DNA from 4 places in the Bacillus sp. LH1 genome. Region 3 is predicted to be linked to each of the others. Evidence: riboswitches for the same ligand, from Rfam matches in the RefSeq annotation. Region 3 holds a riboswitch; each other region holds the start of a gene.
The links. Region 3 has a riboswitch for lysine ahead of lysA (diaminopimelate decarboxylase). Riboswitches for the same ligand answer to the same signal wherever they lie in the genome.
Positions count from the first base shown of each region.

Region 1 (8,500 bases), 560 kb from region 3:
TCATTTTCACTATATGAGAACTGCCTATGAAAAGTGATAAGGAATTTTTGGGCGAGAAAAAGGGGGAATCCAAAAGATTATTAAAACTGAACTTTTGGATTCCCCTCTTTTTATTTATCTTGCTATTTGTGGTGGTCGGATTGCCTGTAAACGACCAGTTGGTGGGGGCTAATTAATCAGTGGGGGATGAATAAAACCTCACTGATTAACTATTTTCATGTAAATAAAAGGAGGTTAGTTATCCTAATATACGCAACGATTCTTCAATAAACGCTGGGATGTCCTCTGGCTGTCTACTTGTTACTAGCTGATTTTGACATACGACAACCTCTTTGTCATGAAAGTTCCCGCCGGCATTTTTTAAATCGACTTCAATAGATTTATATCCAGTTACATCACGTCCTTCAAGTGTTTGTGCAGTGATGAGTAGCTGAGGTCCGTGACAAATAGCGAAAACGGGTTTGTCCGCATCCATAAATGCTTTACTAAAGCGAACAAAACGTTCATCTGCACGAAGTATATCTGGGGAGAACCCGCCTGGTATGAAGAGGGCATCAAAGTTTTCTGGAGAAACATCGTCAATACTTTTATCAATTACGACTTCACTTTTTCCTTGTTTACCGTGTACCGTTTTCCCTTTTTCCATTTCAATAGTTGTTAATTCATATCCCTTTTGTTTAAAAGCTCCTACTGGCTCTGTGTATTCTGTGTCCTCGAAATAATCCGTTATTAAAATAGCAATTTTTTTACTCATTCTAATCCGCTCCTTATATTATATTATATTATCGGTTCCAGAATCTTCCTTGGGCAATACCTTCTATAAATGATTCAATTGAAGTGTTTGTTAAGTTATAAACTCCTGCTCCATCTAATTTAATTTTACTATTGTCCAAAGCATGAGGATTACTAAGGACATGAGCTATCGGTTTAAAATGTTTAAAAGTAGTTTCTGTAAATTCTAAAACAGGGGGGTGAATGACAGACTCACTACTAAACACTAATACTGCATCAAAAAGCGAAGAGTCTGTTGTTGTATAAGTATCAGTTACTTTAATGGAATCATTGAAATGATAAATTTTATTATCTATGATGCTATAGTTCATTCGGTGCTGTGCAAAAGCTTGAATCCATTCGGACAGAAGGGAGACGCTTGGGTCACCATTTAATAGAATTGCGACATTTTTAGAATCAGATTTAAAAATAGTATTGGACATACTTAGTGCAGGTGATTTTGCATCTGAATTTACTTCGTGATTTTCTTTAGGTAAAGGAGCTCCAACAATGTTAGCGACTTCTTGTGCTAATTGACGATCGACGTGGTTTAGGAGAGCAATTACATTTGCCTTCACCATGTCTGATTTACACTTCCCAACTTCAAAGCAAAAAGCTTCTTTTAGGTGCTGCTTTTCAATAGGGCTCATACTATTGTAGAAAAGTTTAGCCTGAGAATAAAAGTTAAGAAAGCTTTTACTACGACCTCTAATTTTATGCCCATCAATCTTTTCTTGATAATGTTCATATCCTCCTTGTTCGGCTTGGACGGTTGCAGGTTGATTGTTATTTAATCCGTTAGGATGATAGCTTGTTTGACCGCGATGAATCTGCATTTGATGCATACCATCACGTTGATTATTATGAAAAGGACATACGGGTTGATTGATAGGGATTTGATGGAAATTAGGGCCCCCTAAACGAGATAATTGTGTATCTGTATAGGAGAATAATCTTCCTTGCAGAAGAGGGTCATTTGAAAAATCAATACCTGGTACGACATGACCAGGGTGAAAAGCTACCTGCTCTGTTTCAGCAAAGAAGTTATCAACATTTTTGTTCAATGTCATTTTACCAACTAATTTTACGGGAACTTCTTCTTCTGGCCATAATTTCGTTGGATCTAAAATATCAAAATCAAATTTATGTTCATCTTCTTCTGGAATTAACTGTAATCCAAGCTCCCATTCAGGATAATCCCCTTTTTCAATTGCTTCGTATAAATCTTGACGATGAAAATCAGGATTTTTCCCAGCAATCCTTTGAGCTTCATCCCATACTAATGAATGAACCCCAAGGGTAGGTTTCCAGTGAAACTTTACGAAATGGGCTTTTCCTGCTGTGTTAATGAGTCGAAATGTGTGAACTCCAAAACCTTCCATCATTCGTAAACTACGCGGAATAGCTCGGTCGCTCATTTGCCACATGACCATATGAGTGGACTCAGGATTATGCGCAACAAAGTCCCAAAAGGTATCATGAGCGCTAGCTCCTTGAGGAATATCATTATGTGGTTCTGGTTTAACTGCATGGACAAAATCAGGAAATTTAATAGCATCTTGGATAAAGAATACGGGCATATTATTACCCACTAAATCATAGTTTCCTTCATCTGTATAAAATTTTGTGGCGAATCCGCGTACATCTCTTACTGTGTCGTTGGATCCTTTAGAACCTTGAACGGTTGAGAACCGTACAAATACAGGTGTTTTCTTTGAAGGATTAGTAAGAAAATCTGCTTTCGTATATGCTTCTAACGATTCATAAAGCTGAAAATAACCATGAGCGCCAACTCCGCGTGCATGAACAATCCTTTCAGGAATTCGTTCATGATCAAAGTGGGTCATTTTCTCGCGAAAGTGGAAATCCTCCATTAAGGTTGGGCCTCTTAAGCCCATCTTTAAAGAAAATTCATCCTCGGCTATTTTTACTCCTTGGTTTGTTGTTAAAGCATGTTTGCGTTGATTATCCGTAACATGGTGCTTCAATTGCTCCATTTTTTTATTCACAATATAGGCCCCTCCTTTACTTTGTTAATTTAATAGATACCCTTTTTATTAGGACGTAAACATGTATTATGATTTTTGTATGTAAAAATCATAATACATTGGTTGTGCTGGTGATTCTTGTTTGAGGAAGAAAAATAAAAAGGCCAAGGAGAAAGTTTATTTTCTCCTTGGCTTTTAAGATAATTCTTTTCGTTAAAATGCGGAAATTCTTTGCTTCGTTTTTGGTACAATAATAAATTTGATCCCGAGTAACCCGACAATCATAATGATAAGGATATGTAAAAATTGACCTGTAGCAATGAGTATAACACTCGAAAATACAATGAGTTGAATACTTAGCAATATAAAGATTAAGTGAAGAAATTGCTTCATCCTTTCTTCAGTATGGATTGGATATAATGCCACAATAATATTTCCCGAAAAATATTTCCATAGTGAACGGAGCTGCATAGAGATCATATATAGAACGATGTAAGTGATAGAGCCTTTTACGTATATATTTGGTATGAAATATAAGGCGAAAGCACCGATCAATCCTAAGCGAATATATATACCGAAATAATCATTTCCACGTAAAAATGCTAATGTATGTAAATAGAAGAAAGTTGCTCGTTTTTTATGTAATAAAGGTTCAATCCAATTTGTAAGCCATTTTCTTTTATTTACTTGTTTATTCAGTTGCGGAACATCTGTGAAAATGCTAGCAAATTGATAAAAACGAACGTTCATTTTTTCTTCTTGCTCGATTATGTAATCCCACGGTATTCGTTTTGTAGGCTGTTTTTTCGTATATAGAAGTAGGAAAGCAAGTAGTAAGAGTAGTCCGCCCAATATGAGAACATTTGCGGAATAAAACAGCATGTAAATGATTAGGGCGTTACAAGTAATACGAATGATTAGCCATATATTTTTTTCGTGACTATCACGCCACATCCAATGTATGTACATGTTCCAGGCTTTCGTAATCATTAACACGATAAAGATTGTACATAAAAAAGGTACAGTTAATTGCAATGATTGCATAGCAAGTGGAACGAGAATAAGGAACGTAAATAATAATGGGAAAAGCTGCATGATGTAATTGTATAGAAGAGATTTTTTAAAATAAGATGTTAATTTCTCTTCTAGTGCTAGTAAATAGACAGCATCAGGTTTTTGAATAAATGTACGGATAGGGCATCTCGTTATAATGAATGTAAGTACAATCGTTATAATTATTAAAGATATTCCTTTAGAAGGAGATGCTTTTAGAAACTGAGCATAATAATATGCACCAACGCATGAAATAAAGATAAAGCTATATAGTAAACCGTTAATCATACGTGCAAAGTATGTAATGATATTTTGAATATGTTGTTGGAAGCGACTGCTCCATAGCGATTCGATTGACATGTTTTTCACCTCTTTGTTCTATTATATATGTTTTACAAAAGAAAAAACGAGCAAATTGCGTTATGCAACTTGCCCGTTTTTCTTTTCGTTATTTTTTTTCTGATCACGATTCATTAATGGATAGAAAGCAAATCCGATTACGAATAAACCAATTCCGAGAAGGAACGTTTTTATATCGGATGCGCCCGTTTTAATAACCCATAGTGCGTAGCAAAGTGCGATAACTGCGACTATGCCATCTGTAATTCTTGCCCGCATTTCATTTTTATATGTTTCACCAGTTGCGACTAGTTTTAACTGGAAGATTGGTGAAACGAGATATGGAATGAGGTAGGCCAGTGTCGATACGGTAATAACGAATGTATAAGCTTCCGCAATGGTTCCTGATAATGTTGAGAATAGGAATACTTGCGACATAATGTTTGTTAATCGTAATGAGTAAATTGGACTTCCTTTTTTATTTGTTTTTGTGAAGAAGGAAGGGAAGAAACCTTCTTTTGCTGCTTGATAAGGTACTTCTGAGCTTAATAAAATCCAGCCTAAGATAGAACCGAACAGGGAAGTAAGAGCAAGTAATGCCATCAGTTTCCCGCCGCCGTGACCCATTGCAGCGTTTAGTGCATCTGCTAATGGACGTTCAGAAGCTTGTAATTTATCAACGTGAAGTACACCCATTGTTAAAATTGTGATTCCTAAGTAGATGGCAACTGTAATAAGTAATCCCGCAACTGTTGCGCGTTTTACCGTTTTTGGAGAAACAGCACGGTTTGATAAAAGAACAGCTGATTCAATTCCGATAAACGCCCAAAGTGTTGTAAGAGCAGCTAAATTCACTTGTGAAAGAAGACCGTGTGATGCCCCTGATTTATCAATCATCGGTGTATACCATTGTCCAAATTTAGAAGCTTCGAATGCAAATAACGTAACGACGATGAATAAAAGGAATCCAGTTACTTTCGTTGTTGTTGCTAAGAAGTTTAGTTTTCCAGCTCCGCTTACACCGTTTGTTAATATAATATGAGTTCCCCAAAGTAAGATGGAACAAATCGTAAATGTAATTAGTTTTCCGACTTCTACGTTAAACGAGCCGATTGAAAATAGTAGTCGCGTATCTTTCATAATTGGGAAGAAGAGTGATAAATATCCCGCAAATGATGTAATGATGGCAACGTTACTTGCCCAGTTTGCAACCCAATATCCCCATACCATACTGAAGCCAGCCATTTTTTTCTTTTTTGGTGTTGAGAATAAAGCATATGCATGACTTTGTGGCCCTGTCGTTAAATCAGGACGACGAATTGCTAAATTACCGAAAACAAGAGCTAGCATTAAAACACCGAACCCTGTAGTTAACCAAGCTAAAGTGACACCGAGTGGGCTTGCTGTTTGTGCCAACGTACTTGGCACCATGAAAATACCAGCGCCAACCATGTTACCGACAACGAAAGCTGTTAGTACCCAAAAGCCCCATTTTTTTTGTTGCATAGAAAATACCTCCAAAGTTAGTATAACCAAGTCAAGCGAGGAGATATGTATGTCTTCCTGAGTCAGGAAGAGAAGTCCCAAACAAAACAAAAAAAGCACGTAATTTGCCGCTACATGCTTTCTATCTTATAAGAAACCCACGACATACCTCTCGATAGCTCTCCACAAACGAAACGTTTGTGACAGTTCTGCACTTATTAAATGCAGACCCAGCAAGCGTGCATGGTGGACACGACTTACTTCGGCAACCATTCCTTTCTCATTCCTTCATCAATGCCACTACATCTCCTGAAATGATACTCTTAATGATTGCAACCTCTACCTCACCGAGATACGAATGAGGATTTAAATATTAAATTAACGTCTTTAAGAGTAACAAATGTATTTTTATACGTCAATGGATATAGTAATAATCAGATTATAGAGAAGAGTTTGTGATTAAAAGTAAGAGGGATTGTTATGTGATATTTGAATTTTCGTAATATAATACATGTTATTAGCGCTAGATGATTGAAAAGGGGATGAAGTAAATGTCTGTATGTCATAAACATTCAGTAATAGGTGTGCTAGATTCGGGAGTTGGGGGATTAACAGTTGCGAGCGAAATTATAAGACAATTGCCTAAAGAAAGCATTTATTATATTGGTGATAATAAGCGTTGCCCGTATGGGCCAAGAAGTGTAGAGGAGGTGCAATCTTTCGTATTTGAAATGGTTGAGTTCCTCAAACAGTTTCCATTAAAAGCGCTAGTCGTAGCATGTAATACTGCTGCAGCTGCTGCATTGACTGAGCTGCAAGAAGCACTTTCCATTCCAGTTATTGGCGTTATACATCCAGGAGCAAGAGCGGCAATTAAAGTAACAAAGAAAGGGGAAATCGGGGTAATTGGAACTGTAGGTACGATAAAATCTAATATGTATGAAAAAGCATTACACGAGCTGGATACATATTTGGAAGTGCATAGCTATGCTTGCCCGACTTTAGCCACAGTTGTAGAAAATCAATTAGAAGATACAGCATATGTCACGCAGCAAGTGAAACAAGCTTTACTTCCATTAACGAAAGAAGATATAGATACGTTAATTCTTGGATGTACGCATTATCCACTTTTAGAGTCCTATATAAAAAAGGAACTAGGAGAAGATGTAACGATTATTAGTTCTGCAGAAGAAACGGCGATAGAGTTAAGTACCATTTTACAGCACAAAGGAATTTTGTCTGACAATCTGAATCCGAAGCATCGTTTTTTTACAACGGGATCTGTTTTATCATTTGAACATATTGCTGAGCGATGGCTAGGGTATCAAATTTCTGTAGAATGTGTACATTTGCCTATGAAAAATGCGTGTATGCATAATTAAGATTTAGTAAATTACGTTTTTAAATAAATTAGGTTCGTTTCATAAGAAGGAAAGAATAAGCTTTTAATTGAAATCATTAAGGTCATTTTAATTAAAGGAGAGGTTTGATTATGGAATTATCAAGATCTCAATTATTTGCTTTGGAGTATATTTCAAAATATGCAGAGAACGAAAAACGTGAGGCTAAAGCAACGATTAATCATATACTTAAAATGTCTAATATTACAGATGAAATATTTGAAGAGGCTGTCGCTAATTTAAAATCTCACGCAAGGATTGCTTTACACTTTCATCCAGACAGACTAGATTCGAGTAAGAAAAGTGTTGCTGAAGCACTATTTGAGCAAGGAGTATATAAAAGTCAGTTTGAAACATTGCTATCTAATGGAAGCGTATCTGCTTATCCTGGTGGTGAACGTGACCTTTGGGAAAAGAGAATATTTGGAGGGGCATATCAATTAGAAGGCGTAACGAATGATCAACGTCCAAAATACGGAGCGCTAAATTTAATGTTACATCCAGATGGGCCGGCTCCGCGTTTTGGTTCCTGTTATTTTCTCTTATCTCCAAAAGTTTCTTCGCGTTCTACATATACATATTTAGATTCACATCAAGATCCGAAAGAAAAGGGGACTTATGAGGAGTTTGATATGATTGTAGCTGCTCTTTTGGAAGAGACATTCGTAAGAGATTTTGCAATTGGTGAAGGAAATTTGACTCCAACAATATTAATTAATCATTTACTGGCTAACCTGAAAAGGCCGTTTATAGATGTAGTAAGCAAAGAGCCAGCCCGTAACCTTAATCATTATATTGAAGCGCAGATTCATGGAGAGATTTCTCTAAAAGAAGACGTGGAAGCGCTTGTCGCAGATCCTTCATTTAAGGGTACGGATGTAGGAAAAGTTTTAGAAGAAATTTGCCTGAAGTATGCTATTGATTTGTATTGGCACATCGGTTTTGTACTTGCGGTAGACGAAGTTCCGATGGATTTTAGAGGTTCAAAAATGCCATCTTTAGCAAGACGCATTGCACGGAATCATTGTATCGATGCAAATATAATTGGCTCTGCTGTAGTGGATTTGAAACGCAATCCATTATCTTGGAGTGATCGTGGAACTTATGAAGAAGTGCTTCAGGAATTAAAATTATTATGGCATGTTTTAGTTCGATTTGGAAAACCAAATCGGAAGTAGAATGAAATACTTCGTTTTTGGAAGTATTTATATAGAAAAGAAGCTGATCTATTTATAGATCAGCTTCTTTTTATAAGATTAAACTAAGTTTAATACAGTTACTTTTTCACGTGTCATAGACTCAAGGCTCTTACGAATACCTTGTGCGCCCATACCTGAACCTTTTACACCGATGAATGGGAAGTGGTCAGGGCCGCGCTCTGTGCGTCCGTTAATTTGAACAGAACCAGTTTCGATTTTGTTAGCAATTGCAAATGCTTTGTTAATGTCTTTAGTGAAGACACTT
Region 1 is NZ_CM175007.1:862,006-870,505, forward strand. Features, by position in the region: gene ACX9TM_RS04485 (hypothetical protein) at 27-176, shown strand; gene ACX9TM_RS04490 (type 1 glutamine amidotransferase domain-containing protein) at 239-754, opposite strand; gene ACX9TM_RS04495 (catalase) at 783-2,780, opposite strand; gene ACX9TM_RS04500 (ABC transporter permease) at 2,973-4,172, opposite strand; gene ACX9TM_RS04505 (amino acid permease) at 4,233-5,657, opposite strand; lysine riboswitch at 5,805-5,986, opposite strand; gene racE (glutamate racemase) at 6,188-7,018, shown strand; gene ACX9TM_RS04515 (DUF3626 domain-containing protein) at 7,129-8,214, shown strand; gene gapN (NADP-dependent glyceraldehyde-3-phosphate dehydrogenase) at 8,293-8,500, opposite strand, start outside.
Region 1: it holds a riboswitch for lysine, as region 3 does, so the genes downstream of both, ACX9TM_RS04505 (amino acid permease) here and lysA (diaminopimelate decarboxylase) in region 3, are expected to answer to the same signal.

Region 2 (8,500 bases), 1.5 Mb from region 3:
AAGTAATAACATAGAAGAGCTAGTAAAATAATGATATAAAGAAGAAATTTAAAGTGCTTTTTACGTTTGTTATTTCTGTATTCAAAAGGAAAACCGCTTATACTTCATTTTTGAAGCATAAGCGGCTTTGTTTAAAATATTTAAAAACAAAAATCTTTTGGTAAATTACCATTTTTAATAACTGTTCTTAACCCATGTTTTATAATCCAAGGATTAATAGGATGCTGTTTATCACGTAATTGCTGTAACCACTGAAAAACGAGTTCTTTATCTTCTTTCGTAATATCGTTAATATGATTGGCTACAGATTTTTGAACATATTTAGAAGGGTCATTCATTAATGGTTCAAGAAGTTGTAAATTGTACTGAAAATCACCTTTTAGAGCTCCTATTTTTTTAGCCCAAGGAAGCCTTGGTCTTGTACCTTCAGAAACTAATCTCCTAATGTGGCTGTTTTCGTCATGAATCCACTGTTGTAATATGTTTAGTGTATCTTCATGGTATGTTTCAAGAAAGGGCCGAATGGCATATTCAGCAGTATTCCTTTTCGTTATTTCATACATTGCATTAAACGAGATTTTAAAATCGTTAAGCCCATATTTTTCAACGTATTTTGCAACAGGCATGTACATATATCCATTTGTAAATGTGCCTACTTCTGTTGTATTTTCTGGTCCTAATGTTTTCAGTAATATATGTATTGCGGCATTAAAATCTTTTTGTAAAGCATTGTGTAATTCATCTGCAATTACTTCAATACGCTGTTTTAACTCTAAATTTTCAACTTTACAAGCTACAGAATCTACAAAGATGCTTTTAGAGAAACAAGGATCGTGTTTACAAATAGAATCAGCTATTTTTTCTGCTAATTCTTCATTAAATAAAAATTTTAACGGAACATATTTACCCATTTTTTCACCTCGGTGGTCAAATGAAAACAATTTTTATTTTTTAATCGACAATCCATAAACCAAAGTCTCACTCGGAGTCGTAATACTAAAACCTGTCGTCTTATAATCAAGCTTCACTGTATCACCAGTGTAGTCTTTCGTAAATGAATCCATTTGTACGATAAGCTCCGCATCTTCATATACAACATCATCTGCGTTAAATGTATCCCAAATTAAATCGACATCAACGAAAATACTACAGGAGTTTGTCATTGTTCCTCTAATGCGAATGATCTTTTTGTCTTCACGTTCTAATCTATGTATAGCTGCTTTTGCTTCATCAGTAATGCGAATGTTCATTGTATCCCAACCTTTTATTTATATTTCTTCTATTATGGCAAAAACAGGAGCAATAGGGAAGGAAAGAGGTTTGCAACAAAAAACGAGCAAACAAATTTGTTTGCTCGTTTCACTTTATTTTAGTTCACATTTATCAAGTGGAATCACTTTTGTTTTTTTCGTAAATTTATATCCTAACCATAGTACTAAGAAGAGTGGTAAACCGATGTAAGAAACGAGTACGCCATTCCAATCGATTGATTCACCCATAAATGCGCCGTAGTTTTGTCCTAAAATTACGATGATACAAAGTGTAAATGCGAAGATTGGACCAAATGGGAACCATTTTGCTCTATATGGTAAGTCATTTAAATCTTTTCCTTGTGCGATATACGCTTTACGGAAACGGTAATGACTAATTGCAATGCCGACCCAAGCGATAAAGCCAGACATTCCTGATGCATTTAATAACCAAATGTATACAACACCGTCACCGAATAAAGAAGCAATGAAAGCGATACTACCGACAATTGATGTTACGATTAATGCGTTAACAGGTACACCGCGGCTATCTAATTTACCAAGAAACTTTGGTGCTTTTCCTTGGCGAGCTAAATCCCAAAGCATACGAGTTGATGCATACATACCAGAGTTACCAGCAGATAGTACTGCCGTTAAAATAACAGCGTTCATAACAGAAGCAGCAAAGGCAACGCCCGCTTTTTCAAAAATAAGTGTAAACGGACTTACTGTAACATCACTTGCAGCAAGGCTTTCAGTTGTATAAGGAATTAATAAACCGATAACGAGAATTGCAAGGATATAGAATAAAAGAATACGCCAAAAGATTGAACGAATCGCTTTCGGAATATTACGCTCTGGATCAGAAGTTTCACCAGCAGCTACTCCTAATAGTTCAGTACCTTGGAATGAGAAACCAGCTGCCATAAACACACCGATAATTGCCATGATACCGCCGTTAAATGGTGCATCTGCAACAGTGAAGTTTTTAAATCCAACCGTTTCACCGCCCATAATTCCAAAAATCATCATGAAACCAACAATTAAAAAGATAATAATCGTAACTACTTTAATAAGTGCGAACCAATATTCAGATTCACCAAACCCTTTAACAGATAAATAGTTTAAAAGGAAAATAATAGCTAAACATAATCCGCTCCAAATAAGAGAAGGGGTATCTGGGAACCAAAATTTCATAATTAATGTTACGGCTGCAAGTTCAGCAGCAATCGTAATTGCCCAGTTATACCAATAGTTCCATCCAAGTGCAAAGCCAAGTGATGGATCAACAAATTTTGTTGCATACGTACTAAAAGATCCAGTAACAGGCATGTAAGCTGCAAGTTCAGCTAAGCTTGTCATTAAAAAATAAACCATAATTCCAATTGCGGCGTATGCAATTAATGCGCCACCAGGTCCAGCTGTATGGATGACACCACCACTGGCAAGAAATAGTCCGGTACCAATTGTACCACCGAGAGAAATCATCGTAAGGTGACGAGATTTTAATCCGCGTTTTAATTCACCTTGTCCTTGTGTAGTTTGCGTTTTAGAGGTAGATTGATTTGTTGCGCTATTCATGTTCAACACTCCTTTTCTTGTAGGTTAGGAAGGAGCGGGGGAGAAAAATACAAAAAACCGCCAAAGGAATTTGGCGGAACGTTTCACAAATAACCACCCCATCATACCCTTCCGTTAAGATAGCACCCCACGTTTACACGGTAATTTTGTAAACGTGACAGTTCTGTTCCTTTCGGAGACAGCCCCAGCTCATATTTCCAGAGAAGAAATATAAACTTCGGCAACTTTTCCTTTCAAACGGAGTCAGCTGACATTCTCTGTGTCTCGTCCGTTTTACTATTAAAAGTCGCAACCTCTACCTCATCGGATTGATGAGGATTTATATATTGCTAAGATTTTTAATATATGGCAATTGTAATGACTTTCTGAATATATTGCAAGATATTTTGTTAGGAAAAGTCAAAAAATATCGGTTATTGTATAGGAAACGCTTGCAAAACTCCACCCGAACCTACTATTATGTAGCAATAAGCAAAGAAAAAATTGTTATACAAATGTTTCGCAAAAAATATTGAAAAACCCTCTAAATTAAAAGAAAATTCAGAAAAATATAATTCGACATTCATAATAAAGTCATATTATTTGTTATAATTAGGGTAACGTTTAAGCAAAAAGGGGAAATCAAAATGAAATTAGAAACAGAAAGGCTCTATATAGTGCCGTGTACAGAAGAGAGGATTCAAGTCGCTAACGAGCAAGGATATAATAGCGGTCCGCATATTGTAGGGCATGTAAAGAATGTAAAAAAAGATGCAACTTTATTACCATGGGGGGCGTGGTATGTTCTTCGAAAAGAAGACGATAGCGTTTTAGGTGATATTGGGTTTAAAGGGAAACCAAACGAGGATCAAACAGTAGAAATTGGCTATGGATTCATTGAGAAATATTGGAATCAGGGCTATGCAACAGAAGCTGTAAAAGAACTAATCGATTGGGCTTTCAAAACAGGTGAGGTAGAAACAATAATTGCAGAGACACTTCTAGATAATTATAGTTCGATGCGTGTTTTAGAAAAGTTACATATGAAGAGAGTAAATGCTACAGAAATGATGATTAATTGGAAAATAGAAAAATAAAAAATACCGCTCTAAATTGAGCGGTATTTTTTATAGTTATGGTAGCATTTGCTTCTGATCATTCGGATACTCAGCCGTTGACGTATTAGGACGATTGGAATGATTACGAACAGCAATGAAAATAGAAATAATAACGACAAGACCAACTGCAACGTAAGAAAGTGAAATAATAGTTGGATCCACTTTAAATGTAGTAAGCAGTGTACGAATGTTTGTAAAGATAATAAGACCACCAACTAATACGCCAAGTAAATGAGAAGGAACGATGCGAACTAGCCATGCCGCGATTGGTGCCGCTACGATACCACCGAGCATGAGAGAAAATACCCAAACCCAGCTTACTTGTTCCCAGCCAAGTGAGATGAAGAAGCCGATTGTTGCAGCGAGTGAAACAGGAAATTCACTCGTATCTACAGATCCAATAACTTTTCTAGCTTCATTTCCTCTTGCTAGAAGAACAGGTGTCGTAATCGGCCCCCAACCACCGCCACCAGTTGAATCAACGAATCCAGCGAATAAACCAAGCGGCACAAGTTGTTTTGCAGACATACGCTTATTTGAAGTGACAATTTGTTTTTGAATGATGAATCTTAATAAAATATAAACCCCTAAAGTAAATAAAAATACGGAAATGTACGGTTTGATTACATCTCCAGGCAAATTACTTAAAAAACATGCCCCAACAAATGCGCCGATTGCCCCAGGTAATGTAAGCCTGGAAACTGTATATTTATCAACGTTTCCAAATTTGATATGAGATGCGCCAGAAGCTGCAGTTGTAACGACTTCAGCTAAATGAACCGATGCGGAAGCTACAGCCGGTGCAATACCAAACATTAATAATAGTGAAGTAGACGTTACCCCATACGCCATTCCGAGTGCTCCATCGATCAGTTGAGCGAAAAATCCAATAATAGCAAAGACAATTAATTTCTGCATAAATAATCCCCCTGTAATAATAAATGAAAAAGACACTTTTCCCGTATGAGAAAAGTGCCTTTGGTTTTTCCAATCAGCAATAATTAAATTTGTTTCATTATAATACATATTAATCGTATAAATCAACTAGGTTTTAAAGTTTTTGAATTGAATGAAAGAAAAATAAAATATACAATAAAAGGATGGAGAGAAAGGGGAGAAAGACATGTTACGATTTGATCATCTTGTTCACGCAGTTCATGGTACACCGGAGGAAGCGGCAAAACAAATGCAGGAACTTGGATTTCATACTGTATTAGGCGGAGAGCATACGAATTGGGGTACTTGGAATAGTTTAAGTTATTTTGATTTATCATATATAGAATTTTTAGCAGTTCAATATGAAGAAAAAGCGAAAGAAGCAGAAAATCCATTAGTACAAGAAACAGTGGTGAAACTACAAAATGGAGAAGGAATGCTACAAATCGCGATCCGAACAGATGCAATTGAGGAGCTAGCAGTTAACTTTAATAAGTACGGCTTACATACGATAGGGCCATTTGAAGGGAAACGCATGAGAAAAGATGGCCGACTTTTAGAATGGAAAATGTTATTCGTTAAGCAAGAAGAGAACGGACCGAAATTACCTTTCTTTATACAGTGGAATGAAACGGACGAAGAAAGAAGAAACGATTTACGTAACAGTGGGATGATCACTGAACATAAAAACAAAGTGCAACAAATTGAAACGATTCATTACGCAGTAAAAAACGTTCGAGAAACAGTACGGAAATGGAAAAAAGTAATGGGACTATCTACAAGCTCAGTTGTGAAAAATGAAAAATGGAATGCTGAGTGTCAAAGTGTAGTATTTGGAGATGTTCATGTGCAGTTTTGTGAACCGAGTGGAGAAGGGCTAGTACTAGAACATTTGAATAAGAATGGCGAATATCCATTTGCAGTAGAGTTTAAAGGTGGAAATAAACGAGAGCATGAAGTGCTAGGTAGTTTGTACATATATTAATAGAGGTGAACGTTGTGAAAGAAATGCTTAGGGAGATAGAGAGAATACTAGAATGGCCTCGTATGTTAAAAGCGACTGTTATTTCAAAAGGCTTTTCATTCGATGAGAAATATAAAATTGAATTAGAGAGTGGGGCCTCGTATTTTATTAAAGTATGCGATTCATCATATTTTGAACGGAAGCAGGAAGAATATGAATATATGCAGCAGCTAGATTCTTTACATATTCCTATGCCAAAATTAATTCATTTTATTAGTCTTACTAAATTCAATAAATGTGTACAAGTTTTTGAATGGATTGATGGATTAGATGGTGAAGATATATTAAGAACGTTGTCTACAGAAGAGCAGTATAGGGCTGGAAAAAAGGCTGGAGAAGTACTAAAAAAGATTCATTTAGTTGAAAAAGAAGATAAAAGTAATTCATGGGAAATCTCTATATGGAGTAAATATGAGAGATACTTAGAAGCGTTGAAAGAATATGAAGTAGACTTTTTTCGTTTAAATACAGTGATAGATTTTGTAGGAAATCATAAAGATTTATTAAAAAATCGTCCCATCGTATTTTTACATGACGATTTTCATCCGGCTAATATAATGATTGACCAAAATGAGTTTCGGGCTGTCATTGATTTTGCTAGATTCGATATTGGTGATCCTATTCATGATTTTTATAAAGTAGCACTATTTACAACGAATATAAGCAAACCATTTGCGGTTGGACAAGTTCACGGTTATTGCGGAGGAGAACCTGATCTACATTTTTGGAAACTGTACTCATTATATGCAGCAATGATATTCCCGGCTGATATCGTATGGACAAACCGAAGCACACCATATTTATTAGATGATATGAAGGAAAGATTAAATGGAATTTTAGAAGATCATAATGATTTTTCATCCTATATTCCAAAATGGTATCAATCAAGCGAATTTAATAAATAAAGGAGTAATTTATATGGATAAAATAGCAGTAATTTCAGATATTCACGGTAATATTCAAGCATTAGAATCCGTGTTGAATGATATTAAATTAAGAGGAATCGAGCGCATTATTTGCCTTGGAGATTTAGTAGGAAAAGGACCTCATTCCAGTGAAGCAATTGAAATCATTCGTAAAGAATGTGAAGTAGTCGTAATGGGAAACTGGGATGATTTTATTACAAAGCCGACTGAATTTGAAGCATTAAAATGGCATCAAAAACAATTATCGGAAGAACAAAATGATTATTTAAGAAGTTTACCATTTTCAATCGAATTTTTTATGAGTGGAAAACTCATTCGTATGTTTCACGCTTCACCGAGAAGTTTATATGAAAGAATTCAACCACACGCTTCAAGAGAAGAACGTATTAGTATGTTCGAAAATAGTGATCTGACAGAAAATATAGAAGGAGAAAGAAAACCAGATGTCGTTTGTTACGGCGATGTTCACCAAGCGTTCGTTCAAAATTTCAGAGGGAAAACGTTATGTAATGCCGGTAGCGTAGGAAACCCACTTGAAATAACGCAAGCTTCCTATTTAATATTTGAAGGAACATATAATGAAAAAGAAGCGGCGAGCTTTTCTATTCAACTTGTACGAGTACCGTATGATATTGAATTAGCTATCAGATTAGCAGAAGAACTCGAAATGCCAGAAATTGAAGAGTATAAGCAAGAGTTACGGACGGCCTTATATCGGGGGTTTAAGGGGAAGTAAGCTAATAATATATCAACGATTTTTCAAATATATCTATCATAACTTAAAATATATCAACGATTTTTTCGATATATCAACGATTCGACAAAGGATATCGATTTACCGACAAATAGTGACATGAATTGTTACTTATAATTATATTATGTAAACTAATTATAAAGGGAGATATCATGAACCGAAAACAACGAATCAAAGAAATTGCAGATCATATTGTAAAGCTAAACTTAACCTATCCAACAAGAGTTGGAGTAAGTGGTATTACAGCATCAGGAAAAACAACATTTGCAAACGAACTAGCGGAAGAAATAAAAAAACGAGGACTACCAGTAACACGCGCCAGCATTGATGATTTTCATAATCCAAGAGTGATTCGCTATGCAAAAGGAAAAGAATCTGCAAGAGGGTATTATGAAGATGCACACGATTATACAGCTTTCAAAGAAAGATTATTAATGCCTTTAGGACCTAACGGGAATTTACAGTATGAAACGATTTCTCATAACTTAATAACGGATATGTCTGTACATAATGAGCCGCTATTGGCCACGCAAAATATGATATTAATAGTAGATGGAACGTTTCTATTGAAAAAAGACGTTGCGTATTTATTTGATTACAAAATCTTTGTAGATACAAATTTTGAGATTGCGAGAAAACGTGGTGCTAAGCGGGAAACTGAAGCTTTTGGAAGTTATGAAGAAGCAGAGAAGATGTTTTTGAACAGATATCATGCGGCCTGTAAGTTGTATATAGATGAGCATAATCCGAAAGAACTTGCAGATGTTTTATTTGAAAATAGTAAATTTGATGATCCAGTAGTTCTATTTAAAAGACATTAATACAGTTTATATAGGGGGAATGAACATTTGTTTAGATGGTTTCAAAAAAATAATAAAGTGAATGAAGAGAAGGATGGACAATATTTAGAAATCAAAAATGAACAGATAAAT
Region 2 is NZ_CM175007.1:2,950,805-2,959,304, reverse strand. Features, by position in the region: gene ACX9TM_RS15380 (hypothetical protein) at 1-31, shown strand, start outside; gene ACX9TM_RS15375 (DNA alkylation repair protein) at 141-911, opposite strand; gene ACX9TM_RS15370 (iron-sulfur cluster biosynthesis family protein) at 945-1,250, opposite strand; gene ACX9TM_RS15365 (amino acid permease) at 1,365-2,831, opposite strand; lysine riboswitch at 2,944-3,137, opposite strand; gene ACX9TM_RS15360 (GNAT family N-acetyltransferase) at 3,458-3,907, shown strand; gene ACX9TM_RS15355 (sulfite exporter TauE/SafE family protein) at 3,944-4,954, opposite strand; gene ACX9TM_RS15350 (VOC family protein) at 5,052-5,849, shown strand; gene ACX9TM_RS15345 (aminoglycoside phosphotransferase family protein) at 5,864-6,793, shown strand; gene ACX9TM_RS15340 (metallophosphoesterase family protein) at 6,807-7,550, shown strand; gene ACX9TM_RS15335 (nucleoside/nucleotide kinase family protein) at 7,721-8,389, shown strand; gene ACX9TM_RS15330 (hypothetical protein) at 8,417-8,500, shown strand, end outside.
Region 2: it holds a riboswitch for lysine, as region 3 does, so the genes downstream of both, ACX9TM_RS15365 (amino acid permease) here and lysA (diaminopimelate decarboxylase) in region 3, are expected to answer to the same signal.

Region 3 (8,500 bases):
GCGTTCCACAACTACTTGCGATGTTCCGCCTTTTGCAAAGACAACGGCTGGTCTTCGAATCCGATTGTAATTATTCGCCATCGAGTACCCGTATGCTCCTGTACAGGAAACTGCTAGTAAATCAGAAGCAGCGACTTTCGGTAAATGAATATCCCAAATCAACATGTCTCCACTCTCACAGCATTTCCCGGCAATCGAAACGAGTTCCTCATTCTCATCATTCGCTCGATTCGCTAACATCGCTTCATAACGCGCATTATATAAAGCAGGTCTTAAATTATCTGTCATTCCACCATCGACTGATACATATTTCCGAATACCAGGAATATCTTTCACAGATCCAACTGTATAAATTGTTGTCCCAGCATCACCTACAATGCTACGGCCTGGCTCAATCCATATTTCTGGCAATGGATATTCACATACAGTAAATTGTTCTCTCACTGCACTTGTTACAGCTCGCACATATGTCTCAAGAGTTAATGGTGTATCTGACTCTGTGTAACGTATTCCAAATCCCCCGCCTACATTTAACACTTTTACTACATAGTTTGTTTGCTCTCTCACTTCTTCTAAAAATTGGCGAAGAACTTCAATTGCTCGAACAAAACCAGCTGTTTCAAATATTTGCGACCCAATATGTGAATGGATCCCTAGCACATTATAATTGGATTTTTGTAAAGCCAATCCAATTGCCTGCATTGCTTGACCATTTGAAACACCAAATCCAAATTTCGAATCATCTTGACCTGTTGTAATATATTCATGTGTGTGCGCCTCTACTCCAGGCGTTACACGAATTAATATGTTCACAAATTTCCCATGTTGCATCGCTAAATCGTGTAAAACTTCTAATTCAAAGAAATTATCTACGACAAAACAACCGATATTCGCCTGAAGAGCCATCACTACTTCTTCTTCTGTTTTATTATTTCCATGAAAATGAATACGTGATGCCGGAAATCCTGCTTGGAGCGCAGTATATAATTCTCCCCCAGAAACAACGTCTAATGACATATTCTCTTCACGAGCTACTCGGCACATCTCCATGCACAAGAACGCCTTGCTTGCATATGCTACTTGATAAGAGAAACCACTTTCTTTAAAAGCACGATGAAATGCTCGGCATTTTCCTCGAATAGACTCTTCATCGTATACATAAAGTGGTGTTCCGTATTGCTTTGCTAGCTGCGTCGTATCGCACCCTCCAATTTCTAAGTGTCCTTGCCCATTAATTCGGCTTGTGCCGTGTAAATACATTTAAATTCCTCCCTTATTTCCTCTAAAACTCATAACCCCAATCTTCTATTCATTGCAGCACGCTTTTAGATAGACAAAAAACGCGCGGAACAATGTTCACACGCGTTTCTTATTAGGAAAAATATATATTGAAAAAATAAACGAGTTGTTATCTCCTCAAAATAAGAAACCGCATCAACATCTCCAAATAGCTCTCCATAAAATAAATCTTATGACAGTACTACATTTATTCAATGCAGTCCCAATATATGAATAAGATGGTTATTCTTATATTTCGGCAATAGTCCCTTTCAACCTATGATCACAGATTCCATTAAATCTCCCATAGCTTACTCTTTCCTATCGCGGCCTCTACCTTTGAGAGTAGATGAGGTAAGTCTATTTAATTTTCAAACATCTAATTGTTGCTATTAACAATACCAAAGGACCATTTTATTTGTCAAACAATTTTTTATATTGTTTTTTCACAGTTTAGTTTCGTATCATTTGGTAAGCGCTTTACTGAAATCTTTGTCACTTCCCATTCGCCTTCTTCGTTATTAAATGTAATCGTTACCTTCTCAAATGGTGGAGCAATTTTCCCAGCAACACGTTCATACTTTGTCACTTCAATACTTGCTTGAAATAAATATGTACCGCTATACACTTTTTTTAAACTAATAATTTTAGGACATTGATAAGGTTTCAAACTTCCATATTGTTTTTCAATTGCTTTATTTATTTTTGGAAATAAAACAGAATAAAGTGCATCTTCCATAAGAGGTGCATCATATTGGGCTACCGACACACTCGGTGAAGTAAAAAGTATAACACTACTGCATGCTATAAAATATAATAATTTTCGCATTATAACCTCCGTATTATCACGCGATTCTTTCTGCGTACGATAATTATCATACATAGAAATTCTGTTTTATTGTCTCCCACCACTCTTTTTCTACTCGATTATTATAAAAAAGCCCACAACCTTCTTTTATTTTCGTATAATGATACTCATAGTATAATAATCATAATAACAAAGGACTGTTCGTATATATAAAATGAGTCGTTAAGCAAACTGACTCACAAGAACTGTCATGCTTTTTAGGAGAGGAGTATATTATGCTACAACATCTGTTTCCAAAACTGCGATTTGCACTCGTTGCAGTCGTTTTACTATGGATTAAAACATATATTGTGTACAAGCTAGCATTTGATATTAAAATTGATAATTTCTTTGAAGAATTCATGCTTTTTATCAATCCACTAGCTGCGTTACTTTTATTTTTCGGCTTAGCTTTACTTGCATCTAAGCACCGAAACCGAATTATAATTGGAATCAGTTTTATACTGTCATTTATTTTATTTGGAAACGCAATGTTTTATGGGTTCTATAACGATTTCGTTACTTTCCCGGTTTTATTCCAAACAAACAATATGGCTGATTTAGGGACAAGTATAAAAGAACTCTTTACGTACAAAACATTACTTTTATTTGCAGATGCAATTATTTTAATGTTTATTTCACGTAAATTCCCATCATTTGGCGACAAAACACCACTTTCCCGCTCAGAGAAGCGAACTTTCTTTAGCGGTGTAACAGCTTTATTAGCACTACAAATTGTTGTATCAGTTATTTATAAACCACAAATGTTCTCGCGCTCATTTGACCGTCAAACTGTCGTGAAGAATTTAGGTTTATACACATACCATCTATTTGACATTACGCTTCAATCCAAGTCTTCAGCTGAGCGTGTATTTGCAAGTGGGGATGGGTTTTCTGAAATTAAAAACTATACAGACTCAAAAGACAAACAAGTTGATAAAAACTTATTTGGAGCTGCAAAAGGTAAAAATGTAATTTTAATTTCAATGGAATCTACACAAAACTTTGTTATTAATAAAAAAATAAATGGAAAAGAAATTACACCATTTTTAAATGAATTTATTAAGGATAGTTTCTATTTCGATAACTTCTATCACCAAACTGGACAAGGCAAAACTTCTGATGCTGAATTTATCGTTGAAAACTCACTTTATCCGCTAGATCGTGGTTCTGTATTCTTTACTCATGCAACAAATGAATACACAGCGACACCAGAACAATTAAAGAAATACGGATATTCTTCTGCCGTCTTCCATTCAAACGATAAAACGTTTTGGAATCGGGATGTAATGTATCCTGCGCTTGGATATGATCGTTATTTTAATTTAAATGATTACGCAGGAACGGAGCAAATGTCTGTCGGTTGGGGATTAAAAGATAAAGAGTTCTTTGAACAATCTATTCCAAAGTTAAAATCTTTACCGCAACCGTTCTATACAAAATTTATTACATTAACAAATCATTTTCCATTTCTTCTAAATCCGGAAGATCAATATGTTGATGAATTCAACTCGGAAAGTGGTGTTGTAAACCGCTACTTCCCAACTGTTCGTTACACAGATGAAGCTCTTAAATTATTTATTCAACAATTAAAAGAAGAAGGATTATATGATAATTCCGTTATTGTCATTTATGGTGATCATTACGGTATTTCCGAAAACCATAACGCAGCTATGGCACAGTTCCTAGGAAAAGATACTATTACACCATTCGATTCTATGCAATTACAACGAGTCCCTCTTATTATTCATGTGCCTGGCCAAGAAGGAAAAGTTGTTTCTAAAGTATCCGGTCAAATTGATATTAAGCCAACGCTCCTTCATTTACTTGGTATTAAAACAAATAAATCCGTTGAATTTGGAACTGACTTATTTATTAAAGAGAAAGACCCGCTTATGGTAATGCGTGATGGTAGCTTTGTTTCTGAAGAGTATGTTTATACAAAAAATATGTGCTACAAAAGAAGTACGGGTGAAGAAGCTGACATGACGTTATGTCAGCCGTATATTGAAAAAGCAAAAACAGAATTAAAACTCTCCGATAAATTAATTTATGGAGATTTATTACGCTTCGATCCTAATAATCGATATAAAACCGGAACGATGACAACGAAATTTGAATAGTAAAGGAAGCAACTTTATACAAGTTGCTTCCTCTTTTTATTTTCACTTAATTTTCGAACCATCCTTCTATGAAATCTTTCACAAATTGGTAATTTCTTTCGTATGAGGAATAAATTTATGGTATGATAAAATAAGTAAACTTTCATACACTAATTAAGAATTTATTACAGAAAGCAAGGGATCAGATTTTGTATAGAGCAGCTATTCCAAACTTATTTACGCTCGGAAATTTATATAGCGGATTTTTATCAATCGGCTATGCATCTTTAGGATATTATAAATCAGCTGCTATTTTAGTACTTATCGGGATGATGTTAGATAGTCTTGATGGTCGTGTTGCTCGTTTATTACGTGTTGATTCACAAATGGGAAAAGAGCTCGACTCGCTTGCAGATGTCGTAACATTTGGTGCAGCACCAGCTGTTTTAATGTATTACACATCTTTCTCAAACTACGGAATCATCGGATTATACATAGCGGGATTATTCCCTCTTTTCGGAGCATATCGTTTAGCACGATTTAATGTAACACCATCTTCTACTTCAATGAAATATTTCACTGGAGTACCGATTACAGCAGCGGGAGGGCTTGTTGCTTTCTTAACATTATTTTCACATACCATTCCAAAAATCGTTCTTATTACCGTATTTGTAACGTTCGCATTTTTAATGGTGAGCCGCATTCGTATCCCAAGTTTAAAAGATGTACCAATTCCACGATATAGCATCATTATTACACTATTTTTAGTTGGAATCATTATTACAATGTATCAAACAGGATTTGGAAATTTTTCTGTTTTCTTATTCATTGCCATTCCACTATATATTTTGTACATGTTATCTCAATTCATTAGACAAAGACCGTCTAAAAAAGCGAATAAAGAAAAATAAGAAAACCTTCCGAGTCCGGAAGGTTTCTTTTTATTTTGTAACTAATACCTTTTGATTTACAGGTGTTACTGGCTCTTCGCCGTTTAATACAGCTAAAATATTTCTGACAGCCATTTCAGCCATCGCATCACGAGTTTCAAATGTTGCATTCCCTACGTGTGGAGCAAGTACTACATTCTTTAATTCTTTTAGCTCTTCTGTAATTTTCGGTTCAAATTCAAACACGTCAAGAGCTGCTCCTTCAATTTCATTCGTTTTTAATGCATGAGCAAGTGCTGCTTCATTCATAATTGGTCCACGTGAAGCATTTACAATATACGCTGTTTTCTTCATCATTTTAAACTGCTCTTCATCAATCATATGATGTAATTTCGGATTATAAGCACAGTTAATTGTAATAAAGTCTGCTGTTTGTAATAATTCTTCCAACGTCACATACGTTGCTCCCAGTTCACTTTCAGCTTCAAGCTTACGATTTGGCCCTGTATATAAAACATCCATTCCAAATGCTTTCGCACGTTTTGCAACAGCCTTCCCGATTTCTCCAAGACCTATAATTCCGATTGTCTTACCATGGACTTCTCGTCCTAAGAAAAATAACGGTGCCCATCCGTTAAATCCAGTCGTACGACATAACGTATCCCCTTCAGGAATTCTACGCGCCGCTGCTAAAAGAAGTGCAAATGTTAATTCTGCAGTCGCTTCCGTTGATACTTTCGGTGTATTCGTAACTGCAATTCCTTTTTCGCCCGCATACGTGTAATCAATATTGTCGTAACCAGCACCATAGTTTGCAACAATCTTTAAATGAGGCGCTGCATCAATAACTTCTTTTGGCACCTTTGTCGAAAGTAAACTTAACAATGCATCTTTATCTTTTACACGCTCTGTTAATTCATCTATAGAAATTAACTCCTCTTTATTGTACATTTCTACATTATGATCTTTTAATAGTTCTAATCCAATTTCCGGAATTTTTCCCGCTACTAATATTTTTGCCACTACTAACACCTCTTCTATAGAAAATAAGACATCTCTTATATTTCATTGTAAGAAATCCACATATAAAAACCAAGGAATTTGATTATAGTTTTGAAAATCGACACTTTTCCATGAAAAAAGAGGAGATGCAACTCTCCCCTCTTCTTACGCTTTTTCCTGCGATTCTTTTCCAAGCTTCACATCAATAGTTCCTTCTGCAACCGTATCGCTAATTTGCTCCTCAATAACCGATTGAGATGCAGCATTCGTTTCAGAAGTATAAGCTTGTTGCTGTGCACCTTGTACATTTTGTTTGTTTTGTTGTTTCGCCATTTCTTACCCTCCTTTTCATTCTTTCTTATTTTGAACAAAAAGGACAGTTTTCATCAAAAAATTGCGTTTCATTTTGAATTTGTTACTTCTTCTTCAAGCGACCTCATTACTCTTGCTCGCTTCGTAAATGTTGCAACCTGAGTAACACCGTGAGCTCGTAATGTTTGTACATTTTCTTGTACATAATTCCCTAAATCATTTGGGTAATGGGCATCCGAAGAAATCGTAATTGGAACACCATACTTAGCTAATACTTGTAAATATAGTGGACTTGGGCACATTTCACGAACAGGATAACGATAGTATAATCCTGCATTTATTTCTGTTGCCGTATTCGTTTCTACTAATGCACAGGCAATTTCCTCATAATAAGAAAGCTGTTCATTCTCATCCAATCGATAATTAAATACCTTTATATTATCAAGATGAGCGATAATATCAAATAACTCGGTACGAATCGCACTCTCAACTGTTTTAAAAAACATATCATATAATGCGCGTAGGTCATGCACCTCAAAATATTCTTTCGTATCTGGATTATCAAATCCCCAGCCATTTAGAAAATGAACGGAACCAATTACATAATCAAAGTCTCCTAGCTCTAATAATTCTTTTAACTCTCCTTCACAACCAATAAAATAATCCGCTTCAATTCCAAGTTTAAGTGTGACACCTCTTTTCCCCCATCGTTCTTTCGCCTCTTCAATTGCCTTTGTAAAATCATACAGTGAAACTACCCTTACTTGATCTAACCATTCTTTCTGTATACGACCGAGCTTAGAATCACTAATATCTACATATTTTTCATAATATCCTTTTGCTTCATGAAAACGATATAGATGATCAACAATTCCCACTTCTTTTATTCCTTTTCGCACAGCTTCTTCTAAATATAGATCTATCCATTCTGTTGTAAATGGCCCTTCCTTCACACGCTTTTGCAAACGCTCTTGTGTTTTCATAAGCCAATCAATAGAATGTCTTTCTTGAAGCGGTTCATAACATTCCAACGCTTCATTTATTTTAGCAAGCCATCCTATTGAATACGGTCCTTCTTCTAAGTGAAGATGATAATCTACTTTCATATACATTCCCCCTTATAATGTATCTATTTCCCTTCTATCCCCAACTCTCGAAAGCTTTCCATTTCGTTCTTTCACCTCTCGCATCACATCTTCCAATGCAATATTTTTTTCAGCTAATAAAACGAAACAGTGATAAAATACATCAACCATTTCTTTCACTACTTCTTCTTTATCATTATTTTTACATGCGATAATTACTTCAGCACACTCTTCACCAATCTTCTTTAAAATTTTATCTTCTCCTTTTGAAAATAAATAATTTGTATACGATTCAGGAAGTGGGCTTCCCTTTCGTTCTTCAATTGTTTTATACAGCAACTTAAAGGCATTTTCCATATGTATCCCCCTATATAATTTGATAGTGAAAACATGTCTTCTCTCCCGTATGACAAGCAGGTCCTACTTGTTTCACATTCACAACAATTGAATCTTGATCACAATCTAAATATAAAGATTGCACATATTGAACATTCCCTGATGTTTCCCCCTTATTCCATAACGACTGCCTCGAACGAGAATAAAACCATGTTCTTTTCGTCTCTAACGTTTTTTTATATGCTTCTTCATTCATATAAGCTAGCATTAAAACGTCTTTCGTACCTTCTTCGATGACAATTGCCGGTATTAATCCTTTTGAAAAATTAGGTTTCATAACCGCACCTCAATATTTGCATCTCTTAATTTTCGCTTTACACTCTGCACTGTCGCCTCACCATAATGAAAGATGGATGCCGCTAACGCTGCATCAACCGTTGTCTTTTGAAAAACTTCTATAATATGATCCGTATGACCACAGCCTCCTGATGCGATGACTGGAATAGAAACACTTTTTGAAATTTCTTCTGTTAAACGAAGGTCATATCCGCTTTTCGTTCCATCTGCATCCATACTCGTTAACAAAATTTCACCTGCCCCAAGTTTAACAACACGCTTCGCCCATTCTATGGCATCCATTCCTGTGTC
Region 3 is NZ_CM175007.1:1,422,041-1,430,540, reverse strand. Features, by position in the region: gene lysA (diaminopimelate decarboxylase) at 1-1,260, opposite strand, end outside; lysine riboswitch at 1,441-1,622, opposite strand; gene ACX9TM_RS07535 (DUF3888 domain-containing protein) at 1,712-2,107, opposite strand; gene ACX9TM_RS07530 (LTA synthase family protein) at 2,362-4,248, shown strand; gene pssA (CDP-diacylglycerol--serine O-phosphatidyltransferase) at 4,437-5,138, shown strand; gene ACX9TM_RS07520 (NAD(P)-dependent oxidoreductase) at 5,169-6,140, opposite strand; gene ACX9TM_RS07515 (YozQ family protein) at 6,285-6,452, opposite strand; gene ACX9TM_RS07510 (histidinol phosphate phosphatase domain-containing protein) at 6,521-7,537, opposite strand; gene hisE (phosphoribosyl-ATP diphosphatase) at 7,550-7,873, opposite strand; gene hisI (phosphoribosyl-AMP cyclohydrolase) at 7,884-8,189, opposite strand; gene hisF (imidazoleglycerol phosphate synthase cyclase subunit) at 8,186-8,500, opposite strand, start outside.

Region 4 (8,500 bases), 360 kb from region 3:
CAAGAATTAGAAGATAAATATCCAGAATTAACACCGAAAGATCGTGAACATGCAATTGCAAAAGAACACGGTGCAGTCTTCATTATCGGAATTGGTGATGCACTTCGTTCAGGTGAAAAGCATGACGGACGCGCAGCTGATTATGACGATTGGAAATTAAACGGTGACATTTTATTCTGGCACCCAGTACTACAATCTTCATTTGAGTTATCATCAATGGGAATTCGTGTTGATAGTAAATCACTTGATGAGCAGTTAACGAAAACTGGTGAAGACTTCAAACGTGAGTATGATTTCCATAAAGGTATACTAGAAGACGTACTACCATTAACAATCGGCGGTGGCATTGGACAATCAAGAATGTGCATGTACTTCTTACGTAAAGCACATATCGGTGAAGTTCAATCTTCTGTATGGCCTGACGATTTACGTGAAGCTTGCAAGAAAGAAAACATTCATCTGTTTTAATAGAAGTAAGGGAATAGCTTAAATATATAGCTATTCCCTCTTTTTTATAAAACTTCACTTGCTTATTTATTACCGAGTTCTTCCGCCAAACCGATTAAAATTCCTTCGACTCCACGAATGTAGCAGAGACGATACGAGTTCTCGTACTGAACTACTTCGCCAACGAGCTCTGCACCATGCTTAGTGAGTTTGGATACCATTTCGTCAATATCCTCGACAGTGAACATGACGCGTAGATAACCGAGGGCGTTTACAGGAGCTGTTCGGTGATCTGCTATAGTAGGAGGGGTGAGAAATCGCGAAAGTTCAATTCGGCTGTGGCCATCTGGAGTGACCATCATAGCGATTTCTACGCACTGAGAACCGAGTCCAGTTACGCGACCAGCCCATTCACCTTCGACATTTGCTCGACCTTCGAGATTCAAGCCAATCTCCTCAAAGAAAGAGATTGCGTTATCAAGGGATTCTACAACGATGCTGACATTGTCCATTCGTAGTAATTTGTTTTTTGCCATAGTCTTATCTCCTTATGTATAAAAGTTTATTATTTAATTATCCTCATAATTATACTACTAAGTAGTTACAAATTCCTTTCAGTCAAAAACACCTTGTCACAGTATAGGAAAATGTGACAAGGTGTTTTTTAATATATCATATAGCATCTTGTTAACGAATAGCTTTTTATTTAATAGGAAGGAAGTAGATTAATATGTTTTTTTTATAAGCGTTACTAAACATATCAAATTAGCTCATTTGCACGAAAGGCTCAATTTTCGCCATAAATGATTGATGCAGCGCCTCAACGCCTGTTACTAAATGAAGGCGGTCAATAACGACAGACACTTTAATTTCTGATGTACTTACCATTTTAATATGAATATCTTCTTCTTTTAAAGTAGTGAACATATTTGCAGCGACACCTGGGTTAGATACCATGCCAGATCCTACGATTGATACTTTTGCTAAGTGATTTTCATGTTCTACAGATTCATAGTGAAGAGTTTCTTGATTTTGTTCCAAAACTTCTAAAGTTTCTCTTAAATCATTCGAGTGAATGGAGAAGGAGAGATGTACAGTTCCTTCATTTGTAATACTTTGAATGATGATATCTACATTAATGTGTGCTGCTGCTAATGTAGAGAAAACTGTTGAAAGCGAGCCTTGTTCTAGTCCTTTAATTGTGACACGTGTAATATTATCCTCAAATGCAATACCTTTAACGATTGATTGTTGTTCCATGTTACATTCTCCTTTTACAATTGTTCCGTTTTCTTGTTCCATACTTGAGCGAACTTCTAAAACTACGTTATGATTTTTAGCAAACTCAACGGCGCGCGGGTGTAATACGCCAGCACCGAGATTAGCAAGCTCTAACATTTCGTCATAAGAAATTTCGTCTAATTTGTAAGCATCTTTTACAACTCGTGGATCCGTCGTATATACGCCTGTAACATCCGTATAAATATCACATTTTTTTGCTTTAAGTGCAGCGGCTAATGCGACAGCAGTTGTATCAGAACCGCCTCGTCCAAGCGTTGTAATTTCAAAATCTTCACTGACTCCTTGGAAACCAGCTACAATAACAATCGTACCTTCAGCAAGATAAGATTGAATACGATCTGTATGAATGTCAGTAATCCGTGCACTACTATGTACAGATTCTGTCGTGATACCTGCTTGCCACCCTGTTAATGAAATTGCATGATAGCCTTTTGCTTGCAGTGCCATTGTTAATAATGAAATAGTTACTTGTTCTCCTGTAGATAGAAGCATATCCATTTCACGTTTACTTGGATTTTCTGTGATAGCGTTAGCGAGTGCGACAAGTTCATCTGTGCTTTTTCCCATTGCTGAAACGACAGAGACAATGCTATGACCTCGTTCATATTCTTCAATAATTAAATTTGCTACATGTTGAATGCGTTCGACGCTTCCGACAGAAGTGCCACCAAATTTTTGAACAATTGTTTCCATTACAAATTCCTTCTTTCGTCTATTTTTAAGAATAGATTAGGAAATATATCAATCCCAATACTCCTGTAGTTACCAGAAAGACAAACAAAAAACACCATCTCAAATAAGTGAGGATGGTGCTGTTACAGGAAAAGGGAAACAGAAAACGGAGCTAATAAAAAAACCGCCAAAAAAGGAATATCATAAAAAATGATATCTCTTTTTTGTAGATAGCTCTTCATACGTACACGTCTGTACATATGACAGTTCTGTTTCTATTCGAAAACAGCCCCAATTGATAAATGCAGAGAAATTTATCAATTTCGGCAATACTTCCTTTCATCTAAGTTCATAGACATCTCTGTGTCTCCATTAGAATACTCATAAGTATCGCAACCTCTATCTCACGTTTTAGGCGAGAGTGTTTGATTTATGAAGTTGTTGGTAACATTTGTTTTATAATAATTTAAATTTTTCGGGGAATCAAGTGTTTTATATATATTTTAAAAATTCTTTCTTTTTTCTGAGGAAGTTTGTGAAAAATGTAGCAAAATAAATTCATTGCATGTACATTAAACTTATAGTGCATAGGAGGTGGGGAGAATGAAAAGGAAACAGCCTATTTATGTTGCGACAAAAATGAACACGACGATGGAAAAATTATGGGAATATACGCAAGAACCACATATACATACAGTGTGGGATGCTCGCTTTACTGAAATTTCGTATTTAGAGAAAAAAGAAGGAGAACCACAGAAGTTTTTGTATAAAACAAAGATTGGATTTGGGCTTGAAATAGCTGGAGAAGGGGAATCAATAGGTGAAATAAGAAAAGAAACTGGTGAAAGAATTTCTTCTTTAAAATTTTGGACGGATAATACATTATCTCTTATTCAAATAGGACGTGGTTATTGGAAGTATACGCCAAATAAAGAATACATCCATTTTGAGACACAATATGATTATGATACAAGATTTGGTCGTGTAGGGAATGTAATAGATTGCTATATATTTCGGCCGTTATTAGGTTGGGCGGCTGCTTGGAGTTTTGATGCTTTAAAATTATGGTTAGAAAAGGGGCTTCATCCTAGGTTACTAATTAGAAGAACAATGACGTATTGGCTCGTATGTTTTTTATTTGCTTTTGTATGGATATATCAAGGGATAGTGCCAAAACTACTGTTTACTCATTTAGAAGAAGTAAAGATGCTTTCTGTATTAATCGGTTCAAATGAAAGTAGTATATGTATACTTAAAATAATTGGGATGTTAGAAATAATTTTCGGCGTCGTATGGCTGTTGCCAATAATAAAACGAAAATTATTTATACTGCATATTATTGTATTACTAGTTTTAACGTTAGCAGCAGGATTTACGAATATTGCAAGCTTTACAGGGCCGTTTAATCCGATTACATTAAATGTTCTTCTAATGGGGTTATCAATTGTCGGTTATATAAATAGTTTCGATTTACCAAGCGCGAAAAATTGCAAGAGGGCGAGAAAGGGATAAGTGTATGGCTAATATGTATGAACGATTATTAGGGGATACCTATAAAAATCTTCATCCTGAATTGCAGAAGCGTTATGCGATTACAGAAGAGAATAGTTTTACAGGGGAAGGAAAAATGGATGAAATTTACGGTGGCTCTTTTTTCGTGAAATTTATATTGAAAATTACATCGAAGTTTCGAATGTTTTTCTCGGAACGAGGAGAGGAAATTCCATTTACGATACAAAACATAGCTGAGCGAGATGAATATGGACAAGAATTAGTAAGGTGGAACCGTACTTTTTATTTCCATAATAAGAAAAGATATTTTAATGCAGTTATGCAGTTTGATGAAAACAAAAATGAAATTGTAGATTATTTTGGCGAACCACATTTACTCGTTTCTACACTGCATTTTCATATCGATGAGTTAGGGGCAATGCATATTTCTTCAAAGAAACAATGGTTTTATATGTTTGGAAGAAAAATGCAGTTACCAAAATTTTTGTATGGTGAAGCAAAAATTGTTGAAAGTTATGATGCAACACTACAGTGTTTTCGAATTCATGTACAAGTACGAAACCCGTTAATTGGCTCGCTTTTTTCATATAAGGGAACATTTGTGGAAAGGAAATAAACGATATGAAAAATATAATATTTGGGCTTGCTTGTTATGTTGTTTTTCTAATATATGAGTGGTCGAATATAAATCCTGTTGAAGCAATTATATTATTGTCTGTTTTATTATTTATACCAATGTCACTTTGTATTATTGATAAAAGAAAAAGAGATGGATCGTATTTATTATTTTATAAATTCGTATCGTTTTTATATCCAATCGCAGCAATTTGTGCAATGCTAGCTTTCGTCACAAATTACAATGTATTTGCGCTAGTTTGGTTTGTATATACAGGAATTGTTGCGTTATTTGGTGTAAGTAGATTGCTAGAAAGAGGATGGAAGCCGTTAGAAGAAATCGCCATAGATAGTGCGTTTATTTATTTGTTTTTAGGTGGTTTTTGGTTTTTTGCTTCAGTAGCAAAACTTTCAATTATGCATTTTAGCTCTGACATTGTTTTACTCACAGCAGCGCATTTTCATTATTCGGCGTTTCTATTGCCATTATCAGCTGGTTTAATAGGGAGAAAAAGAGAAAAGAGAAGTAAAGTATATGATGCTATTATGTTTATCATCATGATTTCACCTATGACAGTTGCAATAGGAATTACATACTCGAGAATATTTGAATTTTTTGCAGTGCTCCTATATTTATGTGCCATTTATGGATATGGATTTTACGTTTGGAGAGCAAAATTTAATGCTATCAGTGCAAAGATTCTTTTAATCGTTTCGTCTAGTACACTCATGGTTACAATTATGTTCTCACTTATATATTCATACGGAAATTTGAAGCATGTAATGACGATTACAATTGCTCAAATGGTTTGGATTCACGGTGTTGTCAACGGAATTGGAGTAGCGTTACCGGCATTTGTCGGCTGGATGATCGAAAAGAGTGTTCCGAATTATAAATACTATGGGAAACCAATGAGTAAATTAAGAGGAAGTGTGGCAATTGGTGAGGCTTTTTTATATAGTGGCAATTTAGTAGGCAGTAAGGAATACAACGGTTTAGTTGATCAAATAACTGATTTTCATAGTGAGTCATTTGACGTGACGAAGGTACCTTTAAGTATTATTCGTTTTTATGAAAATACAACAGAGTATGAGTTGCAATCAAATATTAAATGGGCTCGTTGGTTCCGCCTATTTGCATTTTGTTATGAGAAAATGAGCAAGCATGTAGGACAAATACATTTAGGGATGGGCGGCAATTGGGAAACGATGCATGGCTCTATCATTAGTGTAATAGATGAGAAAGATGGAAGAGAGAATGTAAGGGCTTGGATAAGGAAAAATGAAGCAGGTGAATCTATTTTTGTAGCTCTTTATTCAAAGCATACAAATAAGAATGAGACATATATGAATATCGCCTTACCTTTACCTTATTCGAATATGACTGGTATTTTGAAACTATATAATGATAATCATGATTTAATCATTACTAGTAAGTTAAGAGAAAATGGCCAGGGAGATGAGGGGATTTATTTACATACTCGGTTCTTAACAATCCGTTTACCGTTAGCAGAGACTTTCATCATTACAGAGGGTAAGGATAAAATGTTAACAGCTCATCATAGCATGTGGCTATTTGGACTTGAATTTTTACATATTCATTATAAGATTGAAAAAATTGCACAGAAGTAAGAAAGGCTTGGATGGGTTTCCAAGCTTTTTTATGTATGGGTAATTGTCATAGAAATTTGTTTATCTAGCTCATCATCCCAAACACGTTGAATTTCAAAAGTGCCTTTTTTAAAAAATAATGAGAATCTTTCTTTAAACCAAGTTTGCATAGGAAGCTTTAGTGCGGTATTGATTGCTATCCATAATAATTTGCCCTCAGGTGGGTTTAAAAGAAGTTCACCTTCAAATGAGTCTGTCCAGTAGTTGAATACCATGTACCGAACATTCCCTTTCGGATTTACATATTCATCTAATCCCTTAAAATTTAAATCCGAAACAAGTAATCCGGTTTCTTCTTTTACTTCCCTTATAGCGGCTTGAACGATACTTTCGGGGAAATCTACTTTGCCGCCAGGAGCGATGTAGCCGGGGAAACCTCGATGGTTGGGGCGTTTTATGAGTAAAATTTCATTGTTACGTTGGATCATACACATTGTATAGATCTGGTGTTCGATGTTATGTGGATTTGGAGGCATAATGATGTATTCTCCTTTATATTTTTTGATAATTTTACCATAACATAATTGTTTCTTATATAATTAGAAATATAATATTATAAATTTTCAGTCATATATTATGTATTCTATAGTCATTTGAAAAGAGGGGAGAGACATGCAAGGGGAAATACAAAAGGAGAAAAGTTTAGGTTATATTGGAAAATTATTATTACCAGTTAAAGTATCAACGCACTTTAAGTTTTTATGGATTGGACAATTACTCTCGACCTTAGGTAGTTCGATAACTATGGTCATACTTCCAGTTGTTGTGTATTCATTAACTGGTTCAACAGTTGTAATGGGGATGACGATGGCAATGTACATGCTACCTAATATTCTTGCTTTACCGTTTGCGGGTTTAATTGTAGACCGAATTGATCGGGTTAGGTTAATGTTATTTACGGATATAATCCGCTGTATATTAATGCTATTACTTGCATCGCTTATATTTATGGATTTATTAACAATTACGATTTTATATATTCTCGTTGCCATATACGGACTTATGGAAGGGATATTCCAACCAGCATATTCTGCTGTAAGGGCGAAAGTATTCGTCCCTGAAATTCGTAATGCAGCTAACGCACTCACTCAAATGAGTAATCAAGGTATACGATTAATTGGGCCAGCACTTGGTGGGTTAATCGTATCGGTTGCATCTGCAGGGATAGGTTTCGGACTAGATGCAGCAACGTACTTATTATCATTTTTATGTTTATTATTTTTAAAAGAAATTAAGTTTAAAAAAGTAAAACCCATTGAAAAGAGTAAGCTTAATTACAAACAAGAGTTTATGGAAGGTGTTTTCGTTTTAAAAAGTCATCCGTGGCTGTGGATTACAATTTTAGTTTTTTCTTTTATAAATATTTGTTATGCCGGTATTATCGTCGTATTAATTCCATGGTTATTTAATGTTCATCATCATTTTGAAGCTTACGTGTATGGACTTGGCATGGCCTTTTCTGGTGGTGGGGCTGTAATTGCCGCATTAATATTTGGTGGGAAAGAGCTGTGGCATAAGAGAGGATTACTGGCTTATGGAGGTGTTTTAATGAGTGGCATTGCTTTATTAATTATGCCATTCATTTCTTGGGCACCCGCTTTAATATTCTTAATGGCAATTGAAGGATTTGGCATGATGATATTTGGACTCATTTGGGAAACGAGTTTACAGGAGCTTGTACCAGAAGAAGCATTCGGAAGAGTGGCAAGCCTTGATATGTTGGGTTCTTTTGCTTTATTGCCATTAGGATACGTAGTTGTAGGCTGGTTAGCTACTGTCATAGGTGGCGAGATAACTATTATAACACTAGCTAGTTTAGTAATTTTAACAATTGGAATCGCATTGTCTGTACCGAGTATTCGTCGATTTAATTGATTATATGGGAAAAGAGGGCTAGACCTATATAGAAAATAACTTAGCATATAATCAACTAGTATTAATAAAACATCTTTGTAATGAAAAGCCTTCCATACACATTTGGCACAAAAAAATTAGTATGGAAGCAACAAAAATAGAAATCACAAAAGAAGTGACGGAAGCGATACAAGTAGGTTTCAAAAAAGAAGAATAAGCCCTAAAGAAATTAGGACTTATTCTTCATTAAATACAAATGTTTGTTTCATTTTTTTACCTTCATTTACCGGATGGCCGTTATAAGAGAAATTCTTTTCTTCCCAAGTGATCACAACTTTAAAATTATGACTATTAAAGTCTAATGGGAATACCATGTAGTCAAAGCTTGTATGACTTTTAGAAATGTTTTCATTAGGTGTAGAAGGTT
Region 4 is NZ_CM175007.1:1,786,065-1,794,564, forward strand. Features, by position in the region: gene asnA (aspartate--ammonia ligase) at 1-468, shown strand, start outside; gene ACX9TM_RS09485 (VOC family protein) at 531-983, opposite strand; gene ACX9TM_RS09490 (aspartate kinase) at 1,213-2,442, opposite strand; lysine riboswitch at 2,645-2,831, opposite strand; gene ACX9TM_RS09495 (DoxX-like family protein) at 3,025-3,933, shown strand; gene ACX9TM_RS09500 (DUF4166 domain-containing protein) at 3,938-4,549, shown strand; gene ACX9TM_RS09505 (YndJ family protein) at 4,555-6,180, shown strand; gene ACX9TM_RS09510 (8-oxo-dGTP diphosphatase) at 6,210-6,695, opposite strand; gene ACX9TM_RS09515 (MFS transporter) at 6,832-8,094, shown strand; gene ACX9TM_RS09520 (hypothetical protein) at 8,310-8,500, opposite strand, start outside.
Region 4: it holds a riboswitch for lysine, as region 3 does, so the genes downstream of both, ACX9TM_RS09490 (aspartate kinase) here and lysA (diaminopimelate decarboxylase) in region 3, are expected to answer to the same signal.